3 regions of the Ruegeria sp. AE3 genome follow, and region 2 is predicted to be linked to each of the others. Evidence: riboswitches for the same ligand, from Rfam matches in the RefSeq annotation. Region 2 holds a riboswitch; each other region holds the start of a gene.

Region 1 (6,219 bases), on a different contig from region 2:
TACATTTCCTTGCGCGCCCTGAGCGCCGCCGTAATCGTCCCATCATCCAGATAATCCAACTCTCCGCCGATGGGCACGCCTTGCGCCAGTGAGGTCAGGCGCACCTGACCTTCCAGCTGGTCCGCGATGTAATGGGCGGTGGTCTGGCCGTCGACAGTGGCGTTCAGGGCAAGTATCACTTCGGTGATCCCTTCGGCCAGAACCCGATCCCTGAGGCGGGGAATACGCAGCTCGTCCGGGCCGATGCCGTCCAGTGCAGACAGTGTGCCACCCAGCACGTGATAGCGGCCTTTGAAGACCCCTGACCGCTCCATCGCCCAGAGGTCGGCGACGTCCTCAACCACGCAGAGTTCGCCGTTCGCTCGGGCCTCGCTATTGCAGATATCGCAGATATCGGTGGTGCCCACGTTGCCGCAATTCAGGCATTCGCGAGCGGTGATGGCCACTTGCTGCATGGCGTCTGACAGGGGCGTCAGAAGCAGAGCGCGTTTGCGGATCAGATGCAGCACCGCACGGCGGGCCGAGCGCGGGCCCAACCCCGGCAGTTTGGCCATCAGGTCGATCAGATTGTCGATTTCGCTGTTCGTGCCCATGGCCTGCCCTGCTTTGCGCCGGAGGGAGCCTCCGGCGGGAGTATTTGGGAAAAGATGAAGCTCAGAACGGTAGCTTGATGTCCTTCGGCAGGCCCATGCTTTCGGTCAGCTTGCCCATCTCTTCCTGTGAACGTTCGGCAGCTTTGGCCTGAGCGTCCTTGATGGCGGCCAGGATCAGGTCTTCGACCACTTCCTTGTCGTCGCCGTTGAAGATCGACGGATCGATGTCCAGCCCCTTGAGTTCACCCTTGGCTGTGGCCGTTGCCTTGACCAGCCCCGCACCGGATTCGCCGACAACCATCATGTTGTTCAGCTCTTCCTGCATTTCGGTCATCTTGGTTTGCAAGTCTTGTGCGGATTTCATCATCTTGGCCATGTCGCCCAGTCCGCCAAGCCCGCCGAGTCCTTTCAGCATCAGTCGTCTCCTGTGTTTCTGTTTGGTTCTAAATACGGACCGCAGGCAGGCGGCACAAGAGGTCTCCCGCCTGTCCAGATCAGAGCGTCGCCGACCGATCAGTCATGCGCCTGCATTCCCACCCTCAGTTGTTTCGTGGAGGGGCGTGAGTATGCCGGTTTCTTGAAACTTGGACCCACAAGCTTAGGGCTAATCCTCTTCGAAGGGGTCCCATTCATCTTCGACTTCGGGAAGGGCCTCGGTCTCAACCTTGGCGGCACGCTGTTCAGGTGTTTCGATCCGAATGATCTTTGCCTTGGGGAATTGCGTCAGCACGGCCTGAACCAGCGGGTGTTCTTCGGCCTCGGCTTTCAGGGCCAGTTCGGCCCGGTCCCGCACTTCCGCGATGGTCGCCGCATCCCCGTCCGAGACAATGGAGACGGCCCACCGATTGCCAGTCCAGCGTTGCAGGGCAGAGCCCAATCGCGACGCCAGATCCGACGGTGCCTGAGGCGTCGGGGTGAATTCGATCCGGCCGGGCTGGTACGACACAAGGCGCACGCCGCTTTCCACCTCGACAAGCAGTTTCACATCGCGGTTTGTGCGGATCAGTTCCACTACATGCCCGAAGGTTGGATAGCGGGCCAGGGCCGTCTGGGCATCCTGCGCCAGCGCGGCAACCGGTGCGCCACCCGCGCCGCGCGGGGGCGATGCATAGGCAGGCGGCGGGGTCGCGTTGGATTGCGTTGCCACCGGGGCCTGCCGGGACATTGACATGCCCCCGCCCGGCCCGCCGGGTGGCGAAGGTGGGGCGTCTTGCAGCCGTTTGATCAGTTCTTCGGGGCTGGGCAAATCGGCGACATGTGTCAGTCGGATAACAGCCATTTCGGCGGCCATCATCGCGTTGGGCGCCGCAGAGACTTCCTCCAGCGCCTTCAGCAGCATCTGCCACATCCGGGTCAGAACCCGCATCGGCAAAGCCTCGGCCATGTGCTGGCCCCGTGTGCGTTCGTCGGGGGAAACCGTCGGGTCTTCGGCCGCGTCGGGTGTGATCTTTACGACGGACACCCAATGCGTGATTTCGGCCAGATCGCGCAGCACAGCCAGAGGGTCTGCGCCTTCCGCATATTGCCCGCTCAGTTCAGTAAGCGCTCCTGCCGCGTCACCGCGCAGGATCATGTCCATCAGGTCCAGAACACGACCTCGATCCGCCAGACCCAGCATCGCACGGACCTGATCTGCCGTCGTCTCACCGGCCCCGTGCGAGATTGCCTGATCGAGCAATGAGGTCGCGTCGCGGGCCGACCCTTCTGCAGCGCGGGTGATCAGCGCCAGTGCGTCGTCGGCAATCTGCGCGCCCTCGGCCCCGGCGATCTTGCGCAGCAGACCGATCATGTCTTCGGGCTCAATCCGGCGCAGGTCAAAGCGCTGACACCGCGACAGAACCGTGACCGGCACTTTGCGAATCTCGGTGGTCGCGAAGATGAACTTCACATGTGCGGGCGGTTCCTCGAGCGTCTTGAGCAGCGCGTTGAATGCGCTGGTCGAGAGCATGTGAACCTCGTCGATGATGTAGATCTTGTAGCGCGCGCTGGCTGCGCGATAGCGGACACTGTCGATGATCTCGCGGATATCGTTGACGCCGGTACGGCTGGCGGCATCCATTTCCATCACATCGACATGGCGGCCTTCCATGATCGCGATGCAATGCTCGCACTGACCGCAAGGCTCTGTTGTCGGCCCTCCGGTTCCATCCGGTCCGATGCAGTTCATGCCCTTGGCGATGATCCGTGCCGTGGTGGTTTTACCCGTTCCGCGAATGCCGGTCATGACAAAGGCCTGCGCAATCCGGTCGGCCTCAAAAGCGTTTTTCAGAGTGCGCACCATGGCGTCCTGACCCACCAGGTCGGCAAAGGTTTCCGGGCGGTATTTGCGGGCGAGAACCTGATAGGCGGGGCTGGGCGTGTCTGTCATGTCTACTCGCTCGGATTCGGTGCTTCGGCACAGCGTAGTGGCGGCGGCAGTCCGCGTCCACTGTGGGGCGAGATGATTTTTTGTTTCAGAAACGGACTGGTTTCCAACTAAACTGGACCAGCGGATTTAATGACTCATTTTGTAAAGAGTAGCTTGGGGGAGGACGCACTTCATGTCGCAGCTGGTCATTTTTGCTCTGCAGGTCGGAGGCGGAACGCTTGCCCTTACTTCGATGCCCGGGCGTGGCGGGGATTACGTCGGCGATCTGGATATGATTGCGGCGTGGAAACCGGGCCTTGTGATTTCAATGACGACGGATGTTGAAATGCTTCAGGATGGCGCGCAGCACTTTGGCAGCGACATCCAAAGCCGTGCCAGCCGGTGGGTTCACCTGCCGATCGAAGATTTTGGAGCACCGACGCAGGCGGTTCAGAAGGCCTGGCCAGAGGTCAGCGCCACGGCCCGACATGCGCTGTCGGGCGGTGGCCGGGTTCTTGTGCATTGCCGTGGGGGGTGCGGCAGATCCGGGATGATTGTTCTGCGACTGATGGTTGAATGCGGTGAACGCGCCAGCGACGCACTGGACCGCCTGCGGGCCGTGCGCCCCTGCGCTGTCGAAACCGATGCGCAGCTGGCCTGGGCGTCCCGGATCACCCCGGCACAGGTGGAAGTGGGATCAAGCTGACAGCTGCTGGGGTGCGTAGCCGGTTTTCCGAGGCCGGATCGTTGAAACCTCGATCATGGCGCAAGGCGGGTTCGCGACAATGCCCGAGGGCAGCGTGCTGAATGTAGGTCCGAAGATCAAATCGGCATAGGCATCAAGGTCCCGAATTGCCGTATCAGGGTGCGCCCCGCAGAAAACGCGAACGCTGTCGGATCGCGCTCGGATCGTTGCCATGCACCCTTCCGCGCAATGTGATAGCGCGCTGCTGCCTTCAAATTCGAAATCCTCGCTGGTGGCCGAAACCGCCTGCGCCATGGCTTCGGAAATCGAGCGGGCCAGTCGCGCCAAAGCCGGGCAGGTTTTGCCCGTACGCTGGCACACTGTTGCGCTGTATTCGTGTGACTTTGTCTTCCAGATCATCCTGCGCCCTCCGCGCGTGGTGGGCTGGAATATTGGGGCAGGTGGGACAGCATTTCGCCGTCAGGACCTGCCCGGACACCCCGCCCGAGTTTCGGTTTCAGTTCCGATGGCAGGTCTCCTGACTTGCGGGTCATTGCTCTGCCGACCTTCCCAGCCCATAGGCCAGTGGTATTTCGGCATTGCTTACCGCTTACAGTTGCGGGGGCAGTCGCGGACTTGGTTGATGTCTGTGTGACCAGACAAACCGCACCGTGTTCCCTTTTCATCCCGACCTCTTGTGGGGGCCGGAAACCATCACACAACCGCTAGCGTCTGATCGCGTTCCGAGTCAAGCCGATCTTTAGGCCGGACGTTTGGTCATGCTGGATGCGGATTATGTTCCGGCCTAGTGTCGTCGGCATTGAAGGCAGGCAAACCGATTGTTTCAGTGAAAGCCGGGGATCATGTTGGATACGGAACAGACGGTGTTGATCGAAGATTTCAGCTTTCCGTCAGGGTCCGTGACCTTGTCGGCGCGGTTGTACCGGCCTGTGGGTGAGCCGGAAACCGTTGTTGTGCTGAACAGTGCTACAGGTGTGCCGCGTGACTATTATCGCCATTTTGCGCGATGGCTGGCTACCAAGCGGGGGATGGCTTGCCTGACCTATGACTATCGGGACTACGGGCTTTCGTTGGTCGGCCGCCTGAAAGACGCGCGTGCTACAATGGCGGATTGGGCATTGATCGATATGCCGGCGGCACGGGCCGAGATGCGCAGGCGGTTTCCAAAGGCGCAGCACTGGACCATCGGCCATTCGGTCGGTGCGATGCTGGGGCCGGTGCAGCCGGATATCAACCAGATTGACCGTATGATCTGTGTGTGTTCGGGGCTGGTGACTTTGAAAGATCACCCATGGCCCTATCGGGGGTTGGCGGGGCTGTTCTGGTATGGCCATGCACCGCTGATGGTGCGGGCGCTTGGCTATCTGCCTGGCAAAGCAATTGGGTTTGGCTCGGACCTGCCCGCCTCGGTCTACTGGCAATGGCGCAAATGGTGCACAGCTCCTCTTAGCTACGTTCCCGAGATCGGGCAGAATTTGCCTGATGCGCATTGGGGCAGTTCTGGAACAGCTGTGGATCTGTTCACGTTCGAAGACGACCAGATGGTTCCGCCCGAGGCGGTTTGGCGCCTTGCCGATCTGTATGGCCCCGGGGCCAGACGCCACCTTCTGAAGCCTGCCGAATTTGGGCTGCCGGAGATTGGTCACATAGGCGCATTTGCCCGGCGCAATGCAGCGGTCTGGCCGCGCCTGATCGCCTGATCAGACGCGACGCAGGTTTTCCATAACACCTTGCAGCTATGGCCGTTTGCGAAGCTTCTTGTCCTGCATGACACCGCGGACCATCTTGCCGAACGCCTTGTCCCGCGCCCGCGATTGCGCAACGGTTTCCGAGTTTCGCTGATCTTCGCGCCGCAGCTTGCGCCAACGGTCCAGCCGCGCCGGATCAAGAACGCCCTTGCCTATTGCGTTCTGCACGGCACAGCCGGGCTCGGTCTCGTGCTGACAATCCGAAAAGCGGCAGCTTTGGCCAAGCTCTGTGATGTCCGAGAACACGTTGTCGATCCCGTCCTGAGCGTCCAACAAACGCAATGCGCGCATTCCCGGCGTGTCAATCAGCCAGCCACCGTTACCCATCCGGTGCAACGCGCGCACCGTTGTCGTGTGCCTGCCCCGTGCGTCGTCTTCGCGAATTCCAGAGGTGGCGAGGTTTTGATCCGTCATGGCGTTGCTGAGCGTCGTTTTACCCACGCCCGACGACCCGACCAGCGCGCCGGTCTGGCCTTTGGGGCACCATGCCAGAACCTTTTCGATATCTGCCGGGTCCAGCGCATTGATCGCCAGTACCGACAAAAAAGGGTCCAGAGATTGCACTTGTCCCGAGAAACTGCCGGGGTCATCCGACTGGTCAGCTTTCGTCAGGACAACGACAGGATAACATCCGGCCTGATGTGCCAGCGCCAGATAACGTTCCAGCCGGGGCAGGTTGAAATCGGCGTTGCACGAGCTGACGATGAACAACACATCGACATTGGCTGCTATCAGTTGTGTTGCGGCACCTGTACCGGCAGCCCTGCGTTGCAGCAGGCTGCGCCGGTCCAGAATGTGACGCACGCGGTTTTCGGCGTCGGCAAG
Region 2 (6,219 bases):
AGCTTGATGCGACTGACCAGAAACCCGTTCAAAGCCCCGATTGCCGAGCCAACAGCAAGGCCGCACACAATCGCAATCGTAGGCGGCATTCCATAGCGGAAGGTAAACTGCCCCATCACAACCGACGACATCACCATGATGGCCCCAACACTCAGGTCGATGCCTGCGGTCAGGATCACAAGGCTTTGCGCCGCGGCCACGATCCCGACGATCTGAACCTGTTGCAGGATCAATGTCAGCGCAAAGGGCGAAAAGAACTTGGGGCCCAGCAAGACACCAAAGATGACGATGGCAGCGACAAGGACAATCAGCGGGACCAGCGACGGGTTCACATGCAGAAAATGCTGAACCGTCCCGACAAATCCGCGTTGGTGATCGTCAAACTCGGCGACTTGCTCCGGGCTGCCTTTTGCGGCGGTTTCGAAATCGTCAGCTTGTCGTGAAGAATCGGACATAGAATTTCCCCCAAAGCGTCAGGTTTATGACGACTTTAGCAAGGTTTCAGGCGTGTGGGTGGTTTTGATAAGTGGAAGGCCGCGCAGCGGCCTTCCAAACATTCAGCTTAACCCCAGCAGAGGTCCATGCCTTCCTGAACCGAGATGGACTCGACGCCGTCGGCGGCCTTATCCGTCACAAGCGCCACACCGGTGTCAAAAAAGTCCTTACCGGGTGTGTTCTCGGGCTTCACGCCTTCGTCCGCCCATTTCTTGACGGCCTCAACGCCCAGCGATGCCATCAGCAGCGGGTATTGCTGTGATGTTGCACCGATGACGCCGTCCGCCACGTTCTGCACGCCAGGGCAGCCGCCATCGACGGAAACGATCAACACGTCATTTTCGCGCCCGATAGCCTTAAGCGCTTCATAAGCGCCCGCTGCCGCCGGTTCGTTGATGGTGTGCACCACGTTGATCGTCGGGTCTTTGGCCAGCAGGTTCTCCATGGCGCGACGACCGCCTTCTTCGTTGCCAGCGGTGACATCGCTACCAACAAGACGCGGGTCGTTTTCATCGCCAATCACGTTCGGATCGGCCAGATCAACACCGAACCCCTGCAGGAACCCTTGATTGCGAAGCACATCCACAGTGGGCTGGCTGACCGCAAGGTCCAACGTGGCGATTTTGGCGTCATTTGCCGCATCTCCCAGCGTGGCTTTTGCCCATTGTCCGATCAGAAGCCCCGCAAGGAAATTGTCCGTGGCAAAGGTCGCGTCGGCCGAGTCGATAGGCTCAAGTGGGGTGTCCAGCGCAATCACCAGCAGCCCGGCATCGCGGGCCTGCTGCACCGCCGGAACGATGGACGACGTATCCGACGCGGTCAGCAGGATACCCTTTGCGCCATCCAGAATGCAGGTTTCAATGGCCTGAACCTGAGTTTCGTGGTCTCCGTCGACTTTGCCGGCAAAGGCTTTCAGCTTCATGCCAAGCTCTTCGGCTTTAGCTGTGGCACCCTCTCTCATTTTAACAAAGAAAGGGTTGGTATCCGTCTTGGTGATCAGGCAAACGGTTTCACCTTCGGCCATTGCACTGCTTGCCATGGCCGTAACCGCCAGCGCCGTGGCGCCTGCAAGTTTCGCAAGTTTCATCGGTAGTCCTCCCAGTTTTCCCAATGCCCTTCCGGGCATACGTTTGATCGGGCGAAAACCGGCCCGATCTCACATAAAAACCATCACAAGATTCGAATTTCGAGTCAATAAATAAATCACTCTTATTTATTATTGACAGAAAGGAAGGGTTTCAACATTGTCGTCATGAAGGGGATGGCCGTGTCTGCAATGAACTCTTTGGACAATACCACTGGCGTACGCGAGCCAGACATGCGCGGCACCAACCAAAGTGGAATGCGGGCCCGAAATGAACGGCTTGTCCTGTCACTGGTCCGGCGCCATCAGGCCCTCGCAAAATCTGAAATCGCGCGGATGACCGGGCTGTCGGCGCAGACGGTCTCGGTCATCATGCGACAGTTGGAAACCGATGGGCTGCTTCTGCGGGGCGAACCGATCCGGGGAAAAGTCGGGCAGCCATCGGTTCCCATGCGCCTGAACCCGGATGGCGCTTATTTCTTCGGGCTCAAAGTCGGGCGGCGCAGTACCGAATTGGTGCTGACGGATTTCCTTGGCAACGTCAGGCACCGCGAGCGGCGGACCTATGATTTTCCGACACCCGAGGCGACACTGAGCTTTTCCAAAGAAAGCCTCGACAAAGTGATGGCGTCACTGTCGCCCGAGGCGCGCAGCCGGATCGCGGGTCTTGGGATTGCGATGCCGTTCTACCTTTGGGACTGGGCGCAGACATTGCAGGTTCCGCAGGAGAAAATGGATCCGTGGCGTGACGCGGACCTGAAAGGCGCACTGGCCGCAAGCTATGACTTGCCGGTATTCCTGCAGAACGACGCAACGGCCGCTTGCGGTGCCGAGCTGGTGTTTGGCCCGGCGGAAGGCCCACGAGATTTCCTGTATTTTTATGTGGGCTTCTTCATCGGGGGCGGGGTGGTTCTGAACGGCTCCATCTTTTCAGGGCGGGGAAACGCCGGTGCGCTTGGTCCATTGCCTGTGCCGGACGACGCAGGCGGAGTGAAACCGTTGATAGATGTCGCCAGTCTTTATGTGCTGGAGCGTGCGGTTGGTGGAAATGCCGCAACAGCCGGTTCAATCTGGGAAACGACACTGCATTGGGACGTACCGGAAACCCACCTTGAGAACTGGTTGAAACAGGCGGCGCACGGGATCGCACATGCCATCGTCTCGTCTTGCAGCCTGATCGACTTCGAATCTGTCAAGATTGATGGCTGGATGCCCGCAGGCATCAAGGCGCGGCTGGTGGAATTGGTTGAGGTCAAACTATCTGACATGAACCTGACCGGGCTTGAACGGCCCTTGGTGCTGGCAGGGACGGCGGGCCCGGATGCCCGGTCATTGGGGGCGGCCAGTTTGCCATTGTCGGAAAGATACCTGCTCGAAGGGTAGGTTCATCCCCGAAAAACCCCGACCTGTATCCAAAGCGGATCAACCGGAAAAAGGGCATTGCCCGCTGAACTTTTTGACAGCCAGCGCAATTGATCGTTGACGGATGCCGAAGAAGTCTGGCAAGCCGCTCGGCATGTCCGGTTCCGGGGCGTGCTCTGGAATCAATAGGGAATGCGGTGCGGGCTTTGGCCCAATTCCGCAACTGCACCCGCAACTGTAAGCGGCGAGCAGGGCTGAAGTGCCACTGGAGTTAATCCGGGAAGGCCAGCCCAACGCTTTGACCCGCAAGTCAGGATACCTGCCGGACATGTGCCTTTGACAAGGGCACTCCTAATCGGCGACGGGATGTGCGTCGGAGCAGGATGCTTGAAAAAGCAGCTCGGCTTGGACGTCCCCGCAGTCAAAACGCATCTCGTACCGGGGTTGGTACGAAGGGACAAGGACGACTATTGATGACCAAGCTGCTTTCTGCAGCCGCTGTGGCGATGGCGCTTCCAGCGATGGCAAATGCGCATTTCCTGCTGGAATACACCTCTGACACCATGATCGACGCACCGGGGAATGTTCCGGTCAAGCTGATCTTCTGGCATCCGTTCTCGAACGGGCATGTCATGGATCTGGACAAGCCGCAGGAATTCTACGTGATCCACAACGGTCAGAAAACCGACCTGCTGGACACTCTGGAACCCGTGCGTTTCACCGGCGGGGAAAACGAAGGCGCGGCATTCAAGGGTTATGTTCCGGTCAAACGGTCGGGCGACTATGTGCTGGTGACAGTTCCCCAGCCCTATTACGAGGGGTCTGAGGATATCTATATCCAGCAGATCGCCAAGGCATTCTTGAACCGCAACGAATTGCCGACCGACTGGATGAACCCGGTGGGCTTGCCGGTTGAGATCATCCCGCTCAACAAACCGACCAACATCATCGCGGGTTCGACCTTTACGGGTCGGGTTATGGCAGAAGGCCAACCAGTTGCGGGTGCCGAGATCGAGATCGAGTACATGGCCGCAGAACCGGACATGGAAAGCACGGCTGCTTCGGCCCCGACCGTCTCGCCGTTGCCGGGTGGTGCATTGGTCGCAACTTCGGATGATAACGGGTATTTCACGTTCGGCGTTCCGAAAGCCGGATATTGGGGTTTTGCAGCGCTCGGCGCCGGTCCCGTGACCGAACACAATGGCAAAGAACTCAGCCAGGACGCGGTCATCTGGATCCGCGCCTGGGATTTGGAGTAACCGTAGATGCATATCGTTGACGGAGCCTTGTCCAACCCGGTCGTGATCGGCGGTGCCGTCGCTGCGGCGGGTGGAATTGCCATGGGCCTCAGGTCGCTGGATCTTGATCGCATCCCCACTGCGGGGGTGCTGTCAGCCAGCTTTTTCGTGGCATCGCTGATCCATGTTCCTATTGGTCCGTCGTCGGTGCACCTGATCCTCAACGGTATGGCCGGGCTTTTGCTGGGGTGGGCCGCATTCCCGGCCCTGTTCGTCGGGCTTTTGCTGCAAGCCGTCTTCTTTGGCTTTGGCGGGTTGACGGTATTGGGGATCAACACCCTGAACATCGCGTTGCCCGCGGTTCTGGCCGGACTGATCTTTAGCCGCCTGATCGCCCACGGCTCACCGCTGCAAGGTGCGATATGGGGCGGGGTCGGCGGTGCCTTTGCCATTGCCGCCACAACCGGCATGGTTGCGTTTTCACTGGCCTTGTCCGGGGATGCCTTCCTGCCTGCGGCCAAGCTTGTTTTCTTTGCACATATTCCTGTCATGGCGATTGAGGCGATCCTGACCGGGTTCGCGGTTTTGCTGGCGCGCAAGGTCAAGCCCGAGCTGTTTGTCAAACGAGCGGTCGCATGAGGTATCTGGCAATCGTTCTGGCGCTGTGCTGCGCACCCCTACCTGCCTTAGCGCATAAGGTCATAGCCGGAGTGTTTAAATCCGGTGACGCCATCGAAGGCGAAATCGGCTTTTCCAACGGCGACATGGCAAGCGATACCGAGGTCATCGTCAACGGCCCGGACGGAGCCGAGCTGGGCCGTATCGTAACAGATGCAGACGGGTTCTTTATCTACACGCCAAACGCGCCGGTGGCCCATACTTTCTTTGCAATCCTTGGTGCCGGGCATGTGGCCGAGGTTACCATGCCCGCTGCGGATGTCGCCCGGATCATGGGCGTTGAAGCGGAACCTGATACCCCGCCAACAAACGCACCTGCCCAGACAGCGGCGGTGCTCAGCGATGAACAACAACAGGTCATTGCCAGGGCTGTTCGTGATGAGCTGCGCCCGCTACGACGCGAGATCGCGGCTTACCGCGAACAAAATGATCTGCAAACTGTTCTGGGTGGGATCGGATATATCGTCGGTCTGTTTGGTCTGGGCTTTTACTTTGCGGCACGCCGCAAGCTGGCGGCCTGATGGCGCATGTTCTGGGACAACAGGAAAGCACGCTGGTCAAAGCGGGCACGCAGCGGCGCGGCGCGATCAACCCGCTTGATCCTAGGATGCGGATCGTTATGGCGGTTGTCTTCGCGGTGGTGACAGTGGCGGTGTCCTCGCTGACAGCGCTGTGCGCGGCTTTGGCGGTGTCCCTTTCGCTTCTTGCCGCGTCGCGTCTGCCCTGGCGGATGACATTGAAACGCATGGCCATGATGGACGGGTTCATCCTGTTCATGCTGTTGTTGTTGCCATTCTCCATGCCCGGCGACCCGATGTTTACGCTCTGGGGGTTCCCCGCAAGCTGGCAGGGCTTCTGGAAAGCGGTCGAGATCGCCTTGACGGCCAACGCGGTCATCCTGTCCCTTATGGTGCTGGTCGGCACGATGGAGCCGGTCACGCTTGGCCACGCCCTGCACCGCCTGCGCTGCCCCGAAAAGCTGGTTCACCTTTTGATGTTCACCATCCGATATATCGAGGTTCTGCGGGAAGAATACCTGCGCCTGCGCGCGGCCATGAAAGTGCGCGGCTTTCGCCCGGCAACAAACTGGCACACCTATCGCAGCTTTGGCTATCTCGTGGGCATGATGCTGGTGCGCGCGATCGAAAGATCCGAACGCATTCTTGATGCGATGAAGTGCAGGGGGTTTTCAGGCCGTATGCTGCTGCTTCAGAACTTTGCCCTGACCCGAAGGGACATCGTTTTTGCCGCAGGTCTTGGTGCCCTTTGCGCGGGTCTGATCATACTGGATTTGGCATGACACTGATTGCGCTTGAAGAAATCTGCTTTGCCTACGCCGGTCTGCCACCCGTTCTTGACGGT
Region 3 (6,219 bases), on a different contig from region 2:
ATCGAGGACCATCTCATCCTTGGATATGTTCAGCACGTCCAGCATTTTAGCCAGGGTCCGCGGCTCCAGCATGCTGCGCCCTCCACCCAGATCAATCAGGCCGTCCACATAGGCCGCCTCGCGTTGAGAATCGGGTACGAAGCTTTCCCGCGGAACACTCAGCATAGCCTCAATGATCGGGAACTTGGTGACGTCAGAGGGGCGGATCTGTGTATCAACCATTGTGCGGCGCCGGGCTGCGAAGTCAGTCATTGGATATCTCGTCTCATTCCCAAAGATGTCGGGCTTGTGCCATATCCTGAACCTTCCAGCAACGCCCCTGTTGCCGCAACCTGAATCGTGATCACCTTCTTGGGCATGGACTTCGGCAAATTTCAGTCTTGCCGGCAAATTCGCACGCAATCCACTGGACGCCCCCGAGGAAAGCTGTTAAAAACCCAGTTACACCACAGCAAGTATTTGATTTTACTTGAAAAGGCGAGTTGGCGGAGTGGTGACGCAGCGGATTGCAAATCCGTGTACACCGGTTCGATTCCGGTACTCGCCTCCAATCACATCCAAATCGCTGACTTAACCCCGCAGTGCACGCGTGCGACGCTTGGTATTTCAAGACGTTCAAGGCCCGCGATTCTGTCGAATTGCGGGCCAGATATGGCGTGTTTTTCGGAACACCTGCCTACCCCTGCTCGTTCACGGGGCGCGATTTTGTCTGGTATGTGCTTTACGTTCAGGCGCGCCCTTGTGGCACAACCTCGTATCCCGGCTCCTCCGGCTCATCATCCGTCATTTCGGCAGGGAAGCCCGGGGCGGTGATATCCAGGCCGGTTGCCTCTTCCAGCCGCTTGATAATATTTGGTGAAAGCTCGCGTTCGCCATAGCGTGCGATACCATCGTTAAAGATGTTGATCATCACCGGGTTTATTTCCAGTGGCACCCCGGCGCGGTCGGCGACCTCCTGAAACAGACCGATATCCTTCTTCACCAGATCCATGGTGAAGGAAATATCGCGCGACCCGTTCAAGATGACCTGACTTTCGGTTTCGTGCACGAAGGACGTGCCGGACGAGATTTTGATCGCCTCATAGGTCGTGTTCAGATCCATCCCCGCAGCCTTTGCCGTAACCAGTGCTTCGGCGCAGGTGATCAGGTTGGCGGTGGCAAGATAATTGGTCATCACTTTCAGCACCGAGGCCGAGCCCAGTTCGCCGGTGTGCAAAACCCGACGACCCATTGTCGTCAGGAACGGCAGAATTCGTTCAAACGTTTCCCGGTCACAGCCCGCAAAGATCGAGATATTGCCCGTCGCGGCACGGTGGCACCCGCCAGAAACCGGGCAATCGACGGCCGCACCGCCGCGCGATATGACTTCGGCTCCCAGGCGTTTGACTTCGGCCTCGTCCGTGGTCGACATCTCCATCCAGATCTTGCCGGGGCCCACTTCGGGCAACATCTCCTGCATGACTGCATCCGATGCTGCCGGAGACGGCAGACAGGTGATCACCGCATCGCAATCGCGCATCAACTGGGCGGGCCCCTCAGCCGCCTTTGCACCTTTGGCGACAAACTCGGCCACCAGATCCGCGTTCAGGTCATGCACAGTCAGATCAATGCCGTTGCGCAAAAGGGATCCCGAAAGCTTGCCGCCTACGTTACCCAGACCGATAAATCCCACTTTCATATGACGCATCTCCAAGTTCGTCGTTTTCCCGTCATGCGACCACATACCGAACACATTCTTCATGCCGCCGAACGACGCCTACAGGTCGCTTTTTTCTCCTTGGCTTATTTGTTGCGCGCGAACCGCTTGACAAGCGGGTCAGCGGTGCCGCATGTCCCTGTCGTTGGTGTCGGCGACAGCCGATGAAAAGGGAATGCGTCAACGGTTCATCCGCCAAACGCAGCCGCCCCCGCGACCGTGACCGGAGAGGATGCCCAATGCCACTGGCCTGTGCCGGGAAGGCGGGACATCCGACAGAGCGACCGCTCTGGCATCCGCAAGCCGGGAGACCTGCCAACACCCGAAGTTGAAACCGGGCGGGGTGTTCCGGTGTCGGGTCCATGTGCAGACGTGGTGCCCGCATGAAACCCCGTCCCCCGCGAAGAGGATTTGGGGGGATGAGAGACATGAGCGAGAACGCACCGGTAGAGCTACTGGTCTGCACGACTTGCCGCCGGGGTCTGCCCGTCGAGGATGACGCTGAGCGACCCGGCACATTGTTGCACAAGGCCCTGGAACAGGCTGTCCTGCCGGATGGCATCATTCTGAAACCGGTCGAATGCCTTTCGAACTGCGATCAGGGCTGTTCCATCGTGCTTCGGGGCGGGCCGGATCGCTGGACCTTTGTTTACGAGAATCTGAACGAAATCGATCACGTCGATGTCATCATCGATGGCGCGACTAAGTATCTGGCCACAGGCGATGGTCTGGTGAAATGGCGCGACCGTCCTGAACATTTCCGCAAAAACTGCGCCTCGCGCATTCCCCCGATTGGAGCCTGAGATCATGTCGAACCTTGAAAAACTCCCCGTCACTGTGATCACCGGCTTTCTGGGCTCGGGCAAAACCACGCTGGTGCGCCATCTGATGCAGAACCCGCAGGGCAAGCGCCTTGCGATTGTTGTTAACGAGTTTGGCGATGTGGGTGTTGATGGCGACATCCTGAAGTCCTGCGCGATTCCGGAATGCCCTGCGGAAAACATCATGGAACTGGCAAACGGCTGCATCTGCTGCACCGTGGCCGACGATTTCATCCCGACCATCGAGGCGCTGATGGCGCTGGAACCGCGCCCGGATCACATTTTGATCGAAACATCCGGCCTTGCACTGCCCAAACCGCTGCTGAAAGCGTTTGATTGGCCTGATATCCGTTCGAAAATTACCGTTGATGGCGTTATTGCGCTGGCCGATGCCGAGGCCGTGGCCGCCGGTCGCTTTGCTCCGAACGTTGAAGCGGTGGATGCCCAACGGCTGGCTGATGACTCGATCGACCACGAAACACCCTTGTCCGAGGTGTTCGAGGATCAGATCTCGTGCGCGGATATCATCCTGCTGACCAAGCCCGATCTGGCAGGTCCCGAAGGTGTCGCGAAAGCTAAACAGATCATCGCCGCTGAGGCGCCGCGCCCGCTTCCCGTCGTCGAGGTTGCCGAGGGTGTCGTCGACGTACGCGTCGTGCTTGGCCTTGAGGCTGCCGCCGAAGATGACATGGACGCGCGCCCGTCACATCACGATGGCCATCACGATCATGAGCATGACGATTTCGAAAGCATCATCGTCGAGTTGCCGGAACAGACCGACCCGGCGGAACTGGTTGCCAGGATTGAACGTCTGGCAACTGAGCTGAATATCCTGCGCGTCAAAGGCTATGCCGCCGTCACAGGCAAACCGATGCGCCTGCTGGTTCAGGCTGTCGGCGCACGGGTTCGTCACCAATACGACCGCCCGTGGGAACCCGGTGAGGTGCGCCGCTCGCGCCTGGTCGTCATTGCCGAACATGACGACATCAAAGAGGCTGAGATCCGTGATATCCTAGTGGGTGTGACCGAGGTTGCCGAGTAAGTCATGCACGTCGTCTTTCGCGAAAGCCACGGGCTCGAGGAAACCGAGACCCCAACCGATCTGGGCCAAAGCCCGGCCGATCTGGTTGTACTGTCCTTTTCCGACAGTGACCTGGGCGCTTTCGCGGAGGGCTGGCATCGCGGCGGCGGACCTGAGGGGCGGATGCCCACGATGCGGCTGGCCAATCTTGCTGCATTGAAACACCCCCTGTCCGTCGACACCTATGTTGAACAGACACTTGAAGGCGCAAAGGGCATCCTGATCCGTCTGATCGGTGGCGTGCCCTATTGGTCTTACGGGTTGCAACAGGTTCTGGCACTGGCACAGGCCAAAGGCGTCGCGCTGGCCGTTTTACCGGCGGATGGGCGCGAAGACACTCGGTTGGATGAGTATTCGACCCTGCCCCTCTCGACCCTGCGGCGGCTGGCACATCTTTGTGATACCGGCGGAGAAGTCGCCGCGCAGGCCGCATTGGCCCAGATGGCGTTAGCAGCAGGGCTTTATGCCGGCCCGGTGATGGGCGCGAAAACCGTGCCCGAATGCGGTGCGTGGTGCCCGGAACAAGGTGTCATCCCGGTGGATTCCGCGTTCGAGAACGATGCTAAACGCATTCTCGTAACCTTCTACCGCGCTTATCTGACATCAGCAGACACAGCCCCGGTCGCGGCCCTGATCCGCAGCTTGCGCGCCCGCGGGCTCCAGGCGGTGGGTTTGTTCGCCCCGTCGCTCAAGGCCCCGGCCGCTGCCAACTGGCTCAGGGAACAGGTCGTTGCCCTGAGACCATCGGCCATCATCAACGCCACTTCATTCTCGGGAAAGGGCGCGTCTGGCACGTCGCCTTTGGACGCGGCGGATGTGCCGGTGTTTCAGGTCGCCCTCGCCACCTCGCGACGCAAGGCTTGGGCCGAGGCCGAACGCGGCCTGTCGCCTGCCGACCTCGCCATGCATGTGGTATTACCCGAAGTGGACGGGCGAATATCAGCAGGCATTGCCTCCTTCAAAGAGCCGGGCAAGCGCGATCCGCATCTGGAATACTCGCGTTTTGCGCATCGGGCCGAGCCGGACCGGATCGAGGCGATCATCGACCGGGTATCGGGCTGGCTCGCCCTGAATGACAAACCCAAGGCAGACCAGATCCCCGCGTTGGTACTATCCACATATCCAGGCAAAGACTGGCAGATGGCCCATGCGGTCGGTCTCGACGCGTTGGCCTCAGCCGAAGCGATGCTGTCTGATCTTCACGGTGAAGGCTACGACATCACGGCTGCCGAACCGATTGCCGACACACTCTTGGACGCCCGGGTATCGTGGCCGCTTGAGGATTATCTGAGTGCACTCGCTGAATTGCCCGAGACCCTGCGCACCGATCTGCACACCGTATGGGGCGATCCCGAGCAAGACCCAATTTTCGCTCATGACGCGTTTCACTTCACGGCTTTGCGACGCGGCAAGGCACTGGTCGCACTGCAACCAGAACGCGGAACACCCGAGCTGCGCGATGACGACTATCACGACCTTTCGCGCACCCCGCGCCATAGCTATGTCGCCTTCTATTTGTGGCTGCGCAAAGGTCTTGGAGCGGATGCGCTGATCCATATCGGTGCGCATGGCACGCTGGAATGGCTGCCCGGCAAATCAGTCGCCCTATCGGCAAACTGTTGGCCCGAGGCACTGATCCGTGACCTGCCGGTGATCTACCCGTTCATCGTCAACGACCCGGGCGAGGCCGCGCAGGCCAAACGCCGGATCGGCGCGGTGACCCTGGGCCACATCCCGCCTCCCATGAAAGAAAGCGGAACGCCTGACCGGATGGTGCGGCTGGAAGCCCTGCTGGACGAATTTTCAAACGCGGACGGTCTTGACCCCAGACGCCGCGACCGGCTGCAGGAAGATATCCGGGAAGAAGCACAGGCCATTGGACTGGAGAACGATCTGGGTCTGGATCAGGCCACCAGCACCGCCGAAGCAATCACGCGCATTGACCGCTTTGTCTGCGATATCAAAGAAAGTCAGTTCGGCGACGGGCTGCACGTCTATGGGCGTGTACCGGACGTGACCGGCAGTTTCGACCCAGCCCCATCCGCCCATGCCGAACGCAAGGCCCTGATCAATGCGCTGGCCGGCAAGAGGATCGAGGCTGGCCCGTCCGGCTCGCCCTATCGGGGCCGCTTTGACGTGCTGCCGACCGGGCGAAACCTTTACACCACCGATCCGCGATCTGTGCCCACCCGCGCAGCTTACACGCAAGGCGTGAAACTGGCCGAGGAACTGGTACGGCGGCACTTGCAGGAGGAAGGTGATTACCCGAAAGGGCTGATTGTCGATCTGTGGGGATCGGCCACCATGCGCACTGCGGGCGAAGAATTCGCCATGGCCCTGCACCTGCTGGGTGTAAAGCCGGTTTGGGACAAGGGATCCGAGCGGGTTTCGGGTATCGAAGTGCTGCCCATCACCGACCTGAGCCGCCCGCGCCTGGACGTCACCCTGAGGGTTTCGGGCTTGTTTCGCGATGTGTTCCCCACGTTGTCAGCCCTTTATGGTCAGGCGGTTCGGGCTTTGTCAGAGCGTGATGAAGCGACCGACTGGAACCCCTATGCCGGTCAGGCCCCGGCTGCGCGGGTGTTTGGCCCGGCACCCGGCAGTTACGGCCTGAACATGAC

The links. A riboswitch is a leader RNA that binds a small molecule or an ion and turns the genes downstream of it on or off. The one in region 2 is predicted to bind cobalamin.
Region 1: another riboswitch for cobalamin. It lies ahead of ACR0NZ_RS18520 (hypothetical protein); the one in region 2 lies ahead of ACR0NZ_RS19660 (DUF4198 domain-containing protein).
Region 3: another riboswitch for cobalamin. It lies ahead of ACR0NZ_RS06430 (DUF1636 family protein); the one in region 2 lies ahead of ACR0NZ_RS19660 (DUF4198 domain-containing protein).

Annotation. Positions count from the first base shown of each region.
Region 1 is NZ_JBQFZL010000016.1:47,250-53,468, reverse strand. It holds gene recR (recombination mediator RecR) at 1-593, opposite strand, end outside; gene ACR0NZ_RS18535 (YbaB/EbfC family nucleoid-associated protein) at 655-1,008, opposite strand; gene ACR0NZ_RS18530 (DNA polymerase III subunit gamma/tau) at 1,198-2,961, opposite strand; gene ACR0NZ_RS18525 (protein-tyrosine phosphatase family protein) at 3,134-3,646, shown strand; gene ACR0NZ_RS18520 (hypothetical protein) at 3,638-4,045, opposite strand; cobalamin riboswitch at 4,137-4,355, opposite strand; gene ACR0NZ_RS18515 (alpha/beta hydrolase family protein) at 4,489-5,346, shown strand; gene rsgA (ribosome small subunit-dependent GTPase A) at 5,383-6,219, opposite strand, start outside.
Region 2 is NZ_JBQFZL010000022.1:13,074-19,292, forward strand. It holds gene ACR0NZ_RS19645 (ABC transporter permease) at 1-455, opposite strand, end outside; gene ACR0NZ_RS19650 (substrate-binding domain-containing protein) at 563-1,582, opposite strand; gene ACR0NZ_RS19655 (ROK family transcriptional regulator) at 1,772-2,962, shown strand; cobalamin riboswitch at 3,084-3,282, shown strand; gene ACR0NZ_RS19660 (DUF4198 domain-containing protein) at 3,415-4,200, shown strand; gene cbiM (cobalt transporter CbiM) at 4,207-4,818, shown strand; gene ACR0NZ_RS19670 (cobalt ABC transporter permease) at 4,815-5,378, shown strand; gene cbiQ (cobalt ECF transporter T component CbiQ) at 5,378-6,157, shown strand; gene ACR0NZ_RS19680 (energy-coupling factor ABC transporter ATP-binding protein) at 6,154-6,219, shown strand, end outside.
Region 3 is NZ_JBQFZL010000001.1:1,283,991-1,290,209, forward strand. It holds gene ACR0NZ_RS06415 (protein-L-isoaspartate O-methyltransferase family protein) at 1-252, opposite strand, end outside; tRNA gene ACR0NZ_RS06420 (tRNA-Cys) at 477-550, shown strand; gene ACR0NZ_RS06425 (NAD(P)-dependent oxidoreductase) at 728-1,723, opposite strand; cobalamin riboswitch at 1,826-2,030, shown strand; gene ACR0NZ_RS06430 (DUF1636 family protein) at 2,125-2,499, shown strand; gene cobW (cobalamin biosynthesis protein CobW) at 2,504-3,559, shown strand; gene cobN (cobaltochelatase subunit CobN) at 3,563-6,219, shown strand, end outside.